Regions from separate parts of the Amycolatopsis roodepoortensis genome, predicted to be linked through region 1. Evidence: predicted binding sites of a transcription regulator. Region 1 holds the regulator's gene; the other holds the start of a gene.
What was found. The regulator HspR, encoded in region 1, represses chaperone genes until heat shock. The targets are predictions, from matches to a motif close to ANNTTGAGTNNNNNNNACTCAANNT.
Positions count from the first base shown of each region.

Region 2: a site for HspR is predicted at 2,026-2,050, ahead of NQK81_RS03960 (adenylate cyclase). Genes of this name have one in related genera too.

Region 1 covers NZ_CP102415.1:5,151,039-5,155,152, reverse strand. The annotation lists gene grpE (nucleotide exchange factor GrpE) at 1-472, shown strand, start outside; gene dnaJ (molecular chaperone DnaJ) at 506-1,678, shown strand; gene NQK81_RS24525 (heat shock protein transcriptional repressor HspR) at 1,684-2,112, shown strand; gene NQK81_RS24520 (DUF305 domain-containing protein) at 2,397-2,993, opposite strand; gene NQK81_RS24515 (lytic polysaccharide monooxygenase) at 2,990-3,742, opposite strand; gene NQK81_RS24510 (globin domain-containing protein) at 3,903-4,114, opposite strand, start outside.
Region 2 covers NZ_CP102415.1:795,961-800,074, reverse strand. The annotation lists gene NQK81_RS03970 (adenylosuccinate synthetase) at 1-83, opposite strand, end outside; gene NQK81_RS03965 (hypothetical protein) at 80-1,054, opposite strand; gene NQK81_RS03960 (adenylate cyclase) at 1,057-2,025, opposite strand; gene NQK81_RS03955 (hypothetical protein) at 2,163-2,570, shown strand; gene NQK81_RS03950 (hypothetical protein) at 2,586-2,966, opposite strand; gene NQK81_RS03945 (hypothetical protein) at 2,999-3,517, opposite strand; gene NQK81_RS03940 (hypothetical protein) at 3,826-4,059, shown strand; gene clsA (cardiolipin synthase ClsA) at 4,097-4,114, shown strand, end outside.

The DNA.
Region 1 (4,114 bases):
GCTCCAGGCCGAGTACGCCAACTACCGCAAGCGCGTGGACCGCGACCGCGAGCAGGTCGTCGCCGGCGCGAAGGCGTCGGTCGTCAACGACCTGCTCCCGCTGCTCGACGACCTCGAGCGCGCGGAGCAGCACGGCGATCTGACGGGCGCCTTCAAGTCGGTCGGCGAGAAGCTCGTCGGAAGCCTGCAGCGGTCGGGTCTCGAAGCGTTCGGCACCGAGGGCGAGCCCTTCGACCCGAGCGTCCACGAGGCGGTCCAGCACAGCACGTCGCCGGACGTCTCCGGCCCGACGGTCACCGTGGTCATGCGCCGCGGCTACCGCTTCGGCGAGCGCGTGCTGCGCCCGGCGATGGTCGGGGTCACCGACCACGAGCCCGGTGCCGCCCCGGCGGCGCAGGACGCTCCGGTGGACCCGCCCGTGGGTGGCGAACTGCCGCTCGAGGGCGAACTTTTCGATGAGAACAACCGCTGATCGGCGATACGGCGTGAAAGGAGGAGACGTTCGGTGAGTGCACGGGAATGGATCGGTAAGGACTTCTACCGTGAGCTGGGCGTCTCCTCCGACGCCACCGCGGACGAGATCAAGAAGGCCTACCGCAAGCTGGCCAAGGAGAACCACCCCGACGCCAACGCGGGCAACGTGGAGGCCGAGAAGAAGTTCAAGGCGGTCTCCGAAGCGTACGGCGTTCTTTCCGACGCGTCCAAGCGCAAGGAGTACGACGAGGCCCGCCGCCTCTTCGGCTCCGGCGGTCCCGGCGGCTTCGGCTTCCCGGGGGCCGGCGGTGGCGGCGGATTCGACGTCGGCGACATCTTCGGCCAGGCGGGTCAGCAGCAGGGCGGGTTCGGCGGTCTCGGTGACATCCTCGGCGGGCTCTTCGGCCGCCGAGGCGCCGCCGCCGGTGCCACCGCGAACCGGCCGCAGCGCGGCTCGGACGTGGAGACCGACGTCCGGATCGACTTCGCCGAGGCGGTCAAGGGCGCGACCCTGCCGCTGCGGCTGTCGAGCCCGGCGACCTGTTCCACCTGCGGCGGGAACGGTGCGAAGCCGGGGACCTCCCCGAGGACGTGCGCGACCTGCCAGGGCAGCGGGCTGGTCAGCCGGAGCCAGGGCGCGTTCGCGTTCTCGGAGCCGTGCCGTGACTGCCGCGGCCGCGGCACGATCATCGACGATCCCTGCCCGGAATGCGCGGGCGAGGGCATCAGCACCCGCACCCGCACGCTGACCGTGCGGATCCCGCCGGGCGTCGCCGACGACCAGCGGATCCGGCTGGCTGGTCAGGGCGAGCCGGGCCGTGGCGGCGCGCAGCCGGGCGATCTGTACGTCCGCGTGCACGTCGCTCCGCACGCGGTGTTCGGGCGCAAGGATCTCGACCTGACGATCACCGTGCCGGTGTCCTTCTCGGAACTGGCCCTCGGCGGCACGATCACCGTGCCGACGCTGGAGGGCAAGGTCTCACTGAAGGTGCCGCAGGGCACGGCGAGCGGCCGCGTGCTCCGGGTGCGCGGCAAGGGGATCGCGAAACGCGACGGCTCGCAGGGCGATCTGCTGGTCACCCTGCAGGCGGCCATCCCGGCCAAACTGGACGACAAGGCCCGTGAAGCGCTGGAGGCCTACGCGGAGGCCATGGCCGATCACGATCCGCGACCGGAGATCACCGAACTTCTCGAAGGCAGGTGAGCACGATGTTCGGCGGGCTGCCGCACGGTGCGGACGAGGACACCCCCGTGTTCGTCATTTCGGTGGCGGCGCAGCTTTCCGGCCTGCACGCGCAGACCCTGCGGTCCTACGACCGCCAGGGTCTCGTGTCGCCGGGCCGGACGTCCGGTGGTGGACGCCGTTACTCGATGCGGGACATCGCGTTGCTGCGCGAAGTGCAGCGACTGTCCCAAGAGGACGGTGTCAACCTCGCGGGCATCAAGCGGATCATCGAGCTGGAGAACCAGGTCGACGCGCTGCGCGCACGGATCGCCGAACTGACCGACGAGCTCACGGCGGCGTACGTCGCCGCCGAACAGACCGCCGCGGCCGTGCACGCCTCCTACCGCAAGGACCTCGTCCCGCTGCGGCAGCAGACGGCCCTCGTGGTCTGGAAGCCCAAGAAACGCAATTAGTCCTCTGAATGCGGGGGCGAGGCAAGGTGGCAGGTTGCGAAAGCCACTTTCGCAACCTTCAACGTTGCGAAAGTGGCTTTTGCAACGTCGGTGGCGGTGAGCGGTCGGACCTGGTGGCCGCTGCCCGAGGGGCTTGCGCTATGCAGCCGACCTGCCCCTGTTCGTGAACCTCGCGCCCGAGACGTGTCGCGAAAGCCACTTTCGCGACGTCTGATGTCCCGAAAGTGGCTTTCGCGACACAGTCGCTTTTGCCTCTCACGAACGCCTTCAGAGGACTAAACGCGTCATTGGCCGGGCACCAGGGTCCGGATCTGCTGGACCTCGCCGGTGCGCGAGTCCATGATCCGCTGGGCCAGCGCCTTCGCCTCCGGGTTCTTGCCGTCCTTCAGTTCGGTCCTCGCCAGCGCGACCCCGTTGTGCTGGTGCGCGACGAAGATGTCGGCGAAGTCGAGGCTGAACTCCGCACCATCCTTTTTGGACAGTGCTTCGAGCAGTCCCTTGTCGGTGAGCCCGTCGCCGCCGTGATGGTGGTGCGCGTGCGGATCCGCCGAGCCCGTCTCGGGTTTGCCCCAGGCCTTCAGCCAGTTCCGCATGTCGGTGGTCTCGGTCTGCTGCGTCGCCTCGATGGCGGCCGCGAGATTCGTCAGCTCCTGCTTCTGCCCCTGCTTGGTCTTCACCAGCTTGACGATCTCCACGCCCTGGTCGTTGTGGGCGATCATCATCTGCAGGAACATCACGTCGGCGTCGTTGTACTGCGCGGACGCCGCCGCCGACTGGGGGACCGGGGAGATCGGGGCGCCGGCGTTGGTCGGTGAGCCGTCGCCGGACCCGCAGCCCGCGAGGGCCACGAGACCGGCGACGAGAACGAGGGCCAGCTTCACTGGCGCGTCCACAGCGCGGGCGTGTTCGGCGGTTCCCAGCCTTGGATCGCCGTATGCGCCATCTGGCACCGGTAGGTGGCGCCGCCGTAGGTCACCGTGCTGCCGACCGTGTAGGACGTCCCGGCCGCCCAGGTGCCGCCGGCGGGCGGGTTGGTGGTGCTGGTGGGCGGGTTCGACGTGGTCGGCGGGTTGCTGGTCGTCGGCGGGTTCGACGTCGTGGGCGGGTTGCCGCCGCCGATCTGCAGGTCGATGCAGCTGTAGAAGGCCATCGGTGTGTCCGCGATGTTCCAGATGGCGAGCACCTTCTGGCGACCGCTGAAGCCGGCCAGGCTCACCGTGTGCGACGTCGGGTCCTTCGGCGCGGAGTTGTTCCCGCTGATGTCGGCGATCTTGGTGCCGCCGATGTAGTACTCGTAGTTCGTGGTCCGGTGGTAGGCGGTGAACTTCCAGTTGAAGGTCACGCTGTTGCCGACCGACGCGGCGGGCCACGGCTTCGATTCGTCGTTGAGCTCGGCGAATCCGGGAAGGCCGCCGTTGCAGCTGCGGAGCCCCTTCGGACCTTCGACGCTCTGCGGTTCGTAGACGATCGCGCCGCAGCCGGAGACCTTGCCCTGGGCGCAGTTCGCCTGGCGGCTTGGCGGGGACAGCACGTAGCCGTGGGCGCTGGCCACCTGGGGGATGGCGACGATGGCGATCGGGGCGAGGATCGCACCGGCGGCGGCTGCCACGAGCTTGCGTTTGACGGTCATGCCGGCTCCTGGGGGATGGAACGACGGTGTTCCCGTGAGGGGGAGCAATGTGGTCTAGACCATAAATCCGCCGGTGACCGCGGTCAATGATTCACTGACCTACTGCTGCGTCGAGCCCAGGTGGAACAGCCGATCGGCCTAATACGAACGGCGCACCGGCTCAGTCCAGGGTGAAGGGGTCGTACTTGATCCGCGCCAGATCCGTGCCCGCGGCGAGCAGTTTCGCGATCGTCGCCCGGATCATCGACGGCGACCCGGCGACGTACACGTCACGGTCCTTCCAGGCGCCGCGCTGGGTGACCGCCGTGGCCAGCGTGCCGCGGTCGCCGCCGGCGATGGTGCCTTCCTCGGTCACCGGGGTCACCGTCAGCC
Region 2 (4,114 bases), 4.4 Mb from region 1:
CAGAGCGCGTCGACCACCGCGCCCTTGCCTTCGTCGCCGAAGCCGAGCCCGACCACCACCACGTGTCCGTCCAGGAGACTCATCGCAGCACCACGTCGCTTGGCCCACCCGGCTCCGGCACGGCCGAGGTGACGACCGATTTGGCGCCCAGCTTCGCCAGCGCCTTGCCGACCGCCTTGCTTTCGGCGACCGAGCCGACGTCCGCGAGATCGGCGAGCGCCCGGTCGACGTCGACGACCCGCTCCTCCAGCCCGATGGTGGCCGCGATCAGTTCGCACACCGCGCCGGGATCGTCGAGCTTCAGGAAGTTCTGGCCGAGCAGATCGCTCCAGTGCTCGCCGATCTGCGGGTCGTTGTAGTACGAAGACTGGTTCGGCAGCACGAAGTAGACGTGCCACTTGCGGGCCAGCTCCCGGTACACCGAGGCCGGGTCGATGTCCTCCCGCACGTCGTCCCCGATCACGCGGCGGATGTGGCGCGCCTCCAGCGCCGGCTTGTTCAGCTCGTCGCCGATGATGAACAGGTAGCCCTTGCGGCCGCGGTTCTGCCACGCGTCGGTCACGACGTGCCGGGCCATGAAGTACGCGGCCAGTTCGTAGGACTCGCTCTTCTGCCCGCCGCCACCGCCTTCGAGGAAGATCGTGCGCAGCTGCTCGTCCATCCGGTTGTCCGATTCGAACTGCCCGACCTGCAAGGGAACCCGGTCGCTGTCGGCGTCGCCGATCGCGCCGAACATCACCTGCGGGTCGGCCAGGTACCCCCGGCGCTTCAGCAGGCCGTGCAGCTTGCCGAGCTTGCCCTGCATGACCCGCGGTACCCGGCGCATCGAGCCGGTGACGTCGAACAGCACCGCGATCGGCGTCGAATCGGTGTGGTCGGCCGAATCCCGGCATTCCCGGACGGCGTTCAGCGGGTCGAGCGCCGGTGCGACCTTCCAGTCTTTCGCGGGCTTGGAGCGGAGATCGGCGGTGTAGCCGAAGTCGTCCTCGCCCTTGGCCTTCCGGAAGGTCTTCGCGGCGGCGTAGGCGTTGTCGTCCCAGTGTCCGTGTCCCATGGTCAGGCTCCTGTCTCGGGGATGGTGAAGGGTCGGAAGGTGCGGGGGCCGTAGAGGTCGTCGAGCAGCGCGTCGTACTCGTCGAGCAGATCGGCGGCGTCGGGTCGTTGCGCCGGAGCTTCCTGCGTGCACCAGGTCGCGAACTCGCGTTGGCGGGTTTCGTCCGGTGCAAGGAGTTCCAGCATCATGCGGTGGAGCATGTGAACGTCGGTGGCTGTGGTCACCGGAAGTCCTTTGTGGACTTCCGGTGGGTAGTGGATGGACTTGTCCGCCGCCAGCGGGAGCACACCGTCCTCGACGGCGAAGGACCACCCGACGACGACGATGCCGTGTTGTCCCGGATGGACGAGCACGTTGTCCGCGGTGAGGTGGCCGTGGACGACACCCGCCCGGTGCGCGCCCGCCACGGCACGCAGGAGGCGGCGGTGCATCCACGCGTAGTCGCGGCCGTCGAGCCCGCCGGGAAAGGCCTTCCCGATATCGGCGAGGGTGACGAACCCGTCGACGAGCGGATCGAGGACGCTGAACGCTCGGTCGCCCCTGGCCACCGGACCCGAGGTGTCCAGCAGTCGCGGGTAGTAGGGGCGCAGCCATCGGTGCCGTTCGGTGAAGCCGTCGAGCTTGCGTAGCGCCGTCCACTCGGCGTGGATCAGCGGGTTGAGCGCCGGGTCGCGGACGAGTTTCACCAGATGCGGCCCGGTCGTCCGGTAGGTCGTCGCGACACTGCCCACCGCGTGCGGCGCGGTGAGGGTGTACGCCGACGTCGCCGTGGTGACCGTCTGGCGCCGGGAGCGTTTCCAGTCGTCGTGGAGGCGGTTGAGGGTGGCGGCGGCGCGGTGGGCGCGCTCGTCGCCGGGGTTGCGGTCGGGGTGGAGAACGGCCGCCAGTTCGCGGTAGCGATGGCGCGCGAACAGAGCGGCCGCGTCGACCGTGTTCTCGATCATCGTCACGGCGTCTTCCCTGGTGAGCATAGTTTGAGTCTAGACGACTCTTACCTGGGTTCGCAAGGGGGTGGGTACAAATCCCGTGCCGTGCCGCCACGTCGGCGAATAGCCTGGAACGGCCGAACGAAAGGACTTTCTTGTCAGGTGAACCGCGGAGTTCCAAGATGCCCGCCCGGACGCTGCTGGCCGGGATCCCGCTCGTCTTCCTGTTGTGGGTGACCGGGGAAGCCCTCGCCGACCGTGTCCGCGAACTGGATACCGGGCAGGACGTCACGGTCACCGGCGTCTCCGGATGCGTCGAGGACGGCCCGCCGATGAGCGGCCGGTTTCCCTATTGCACGGCCAAGTGGCGGTTCGACGACGGGCGCACCGGTCACGGGAGGATCGACGGCGAAAGAGTCGAGAAAGGCGACCGGATCTTCGCCGTCGACGGATTCGCCTACTCGTCGAGGTCCAATCGGGTCTTGAGTCTGTGGATGGTCGTGCTGTGCGGCCTGGTCTTGCTGGGCATGCTGATCGGACTCGGTGTCCTGTACCGGATGGACCGGAGTCGGCGGCGTCGCGAGCGGTGACGCCGCCGGGTGTTCTCAGCTCCGGGTGGCTTCGATCTGGCGCTCGTCCTCGGTCGAGCAGCTCGTCACCGGATCGTTCGGCCCGCTCCCGCAGGTCCAGGGGCCGACCACCACGGGGCCGGGCCCCTGCGGTGACGCCGCCTCGGCCGGCGTCAGCTTGGCGAAGTACTCCGTGAGCACCTGCGTCGCTTCGGCGCACTCGGCCTTGCCGCGGACGACGACCTTGTTCTTCGCGCCCTGGAATCCGGTGACCTCGCCACAGGGCGTACCGGCCAGGACCTGATCGGCCGCGGGGGCGGGGGAGGGCGGCGGCGCGGCGGCGGGAGCGGGGTCCGCGCCGCAGCCGCTCAGCAGGACGACGGCGAACGCGGCGGGGAGCACGGCGAGGCTCTTCATGGGCCCTTCTTCTCGAGGATGGTTCATCCGGTTCATTCCACGGGGACGACGGCGGCGAACACGTTCTGATCGCCCTTGCTGCAACTGGTTCCGCCCTGCGCGGCGGGAGCGCCGGAGACGCACAGCCAGCCGTCCACGGTCTCGCTGACCGGTTCGTCCGAGCCCGCGGACTGCCGTCCGGCGATCGTCTTGTGGAACGAACCGACGATCCCGGTCGCGTCCGCGCACGAGACCCCGGGGCCGTTGAGCACCTGCAGGGTCAGCCCGCTGGCCGCGGTGACCGTCCCGCACGAACCCTGAACCGGTTCAGCGGGTTTCGGCTGGGAGGTGGGAACCGGGGCGGCGGACCGGCTCGGCGCGGTCTGCGACGGGATCGGCGGCACCGGCACGCTGGACACCGCGGTGGGAAGCGAGGGCGGCGAGGCCGACATCAAGGTGACAGGCGGTGGCGGATCTTCGCCCGAACAGGCGGCGAGCGTTCCGACGGCGGCACAGACGGCGCAGGCCGCGAACAGGCGCCGCCACGTTCCCATGGTGGTCGAGACGGGCAAGGCGATCCTTTCGTCGGCCGGTCGTGGCCGGCCCATTCTCACCCGGCCGGGCCCGATCCCGTGGCATTGAGCCACGTTCGATTCGCGGGAGGCTATCGCGCCCCCGCCGCCGTGCTTCGTGAGGACCGCCCGGTGACTGTCCATTGTGGACGATTAACATGCCGTTCACAGCGCGACAACATCCTGCTGTCGTTGCGAACCGATCGGACGAATCCGGCGTGGAGCCGTTAACGCGCGGCCCCGTTCTGCCGAAAACAAAGGTAGCGCTCCGGCGTGTCCCAGTCCCCGTCACCGAAACCGTGAGAGCGATGAAGACCGACGAACAGACCGACCCCGCGTCACCCCAGGCCACCGCACCGGCGAGCACGGAACTGCCACCGACGGCACCGTGCACCGTCGTCTGGTGTGGCGGCCGCCCGTACGTCCTCGAAACCTCCGCCGGCCACAACCGCTGGATGGGCACCGATCACCGGGGCAGGCCCGTGGCGCTGACCAGCGCGGACCTGCAACGCCGCGGCTGGACCCACACCCGGGCCAGCTGACGCGGGAGGACCTGCCGCCGCTGGCTAGGCTGAGCGGGTGAGTACGCCCCCCGAA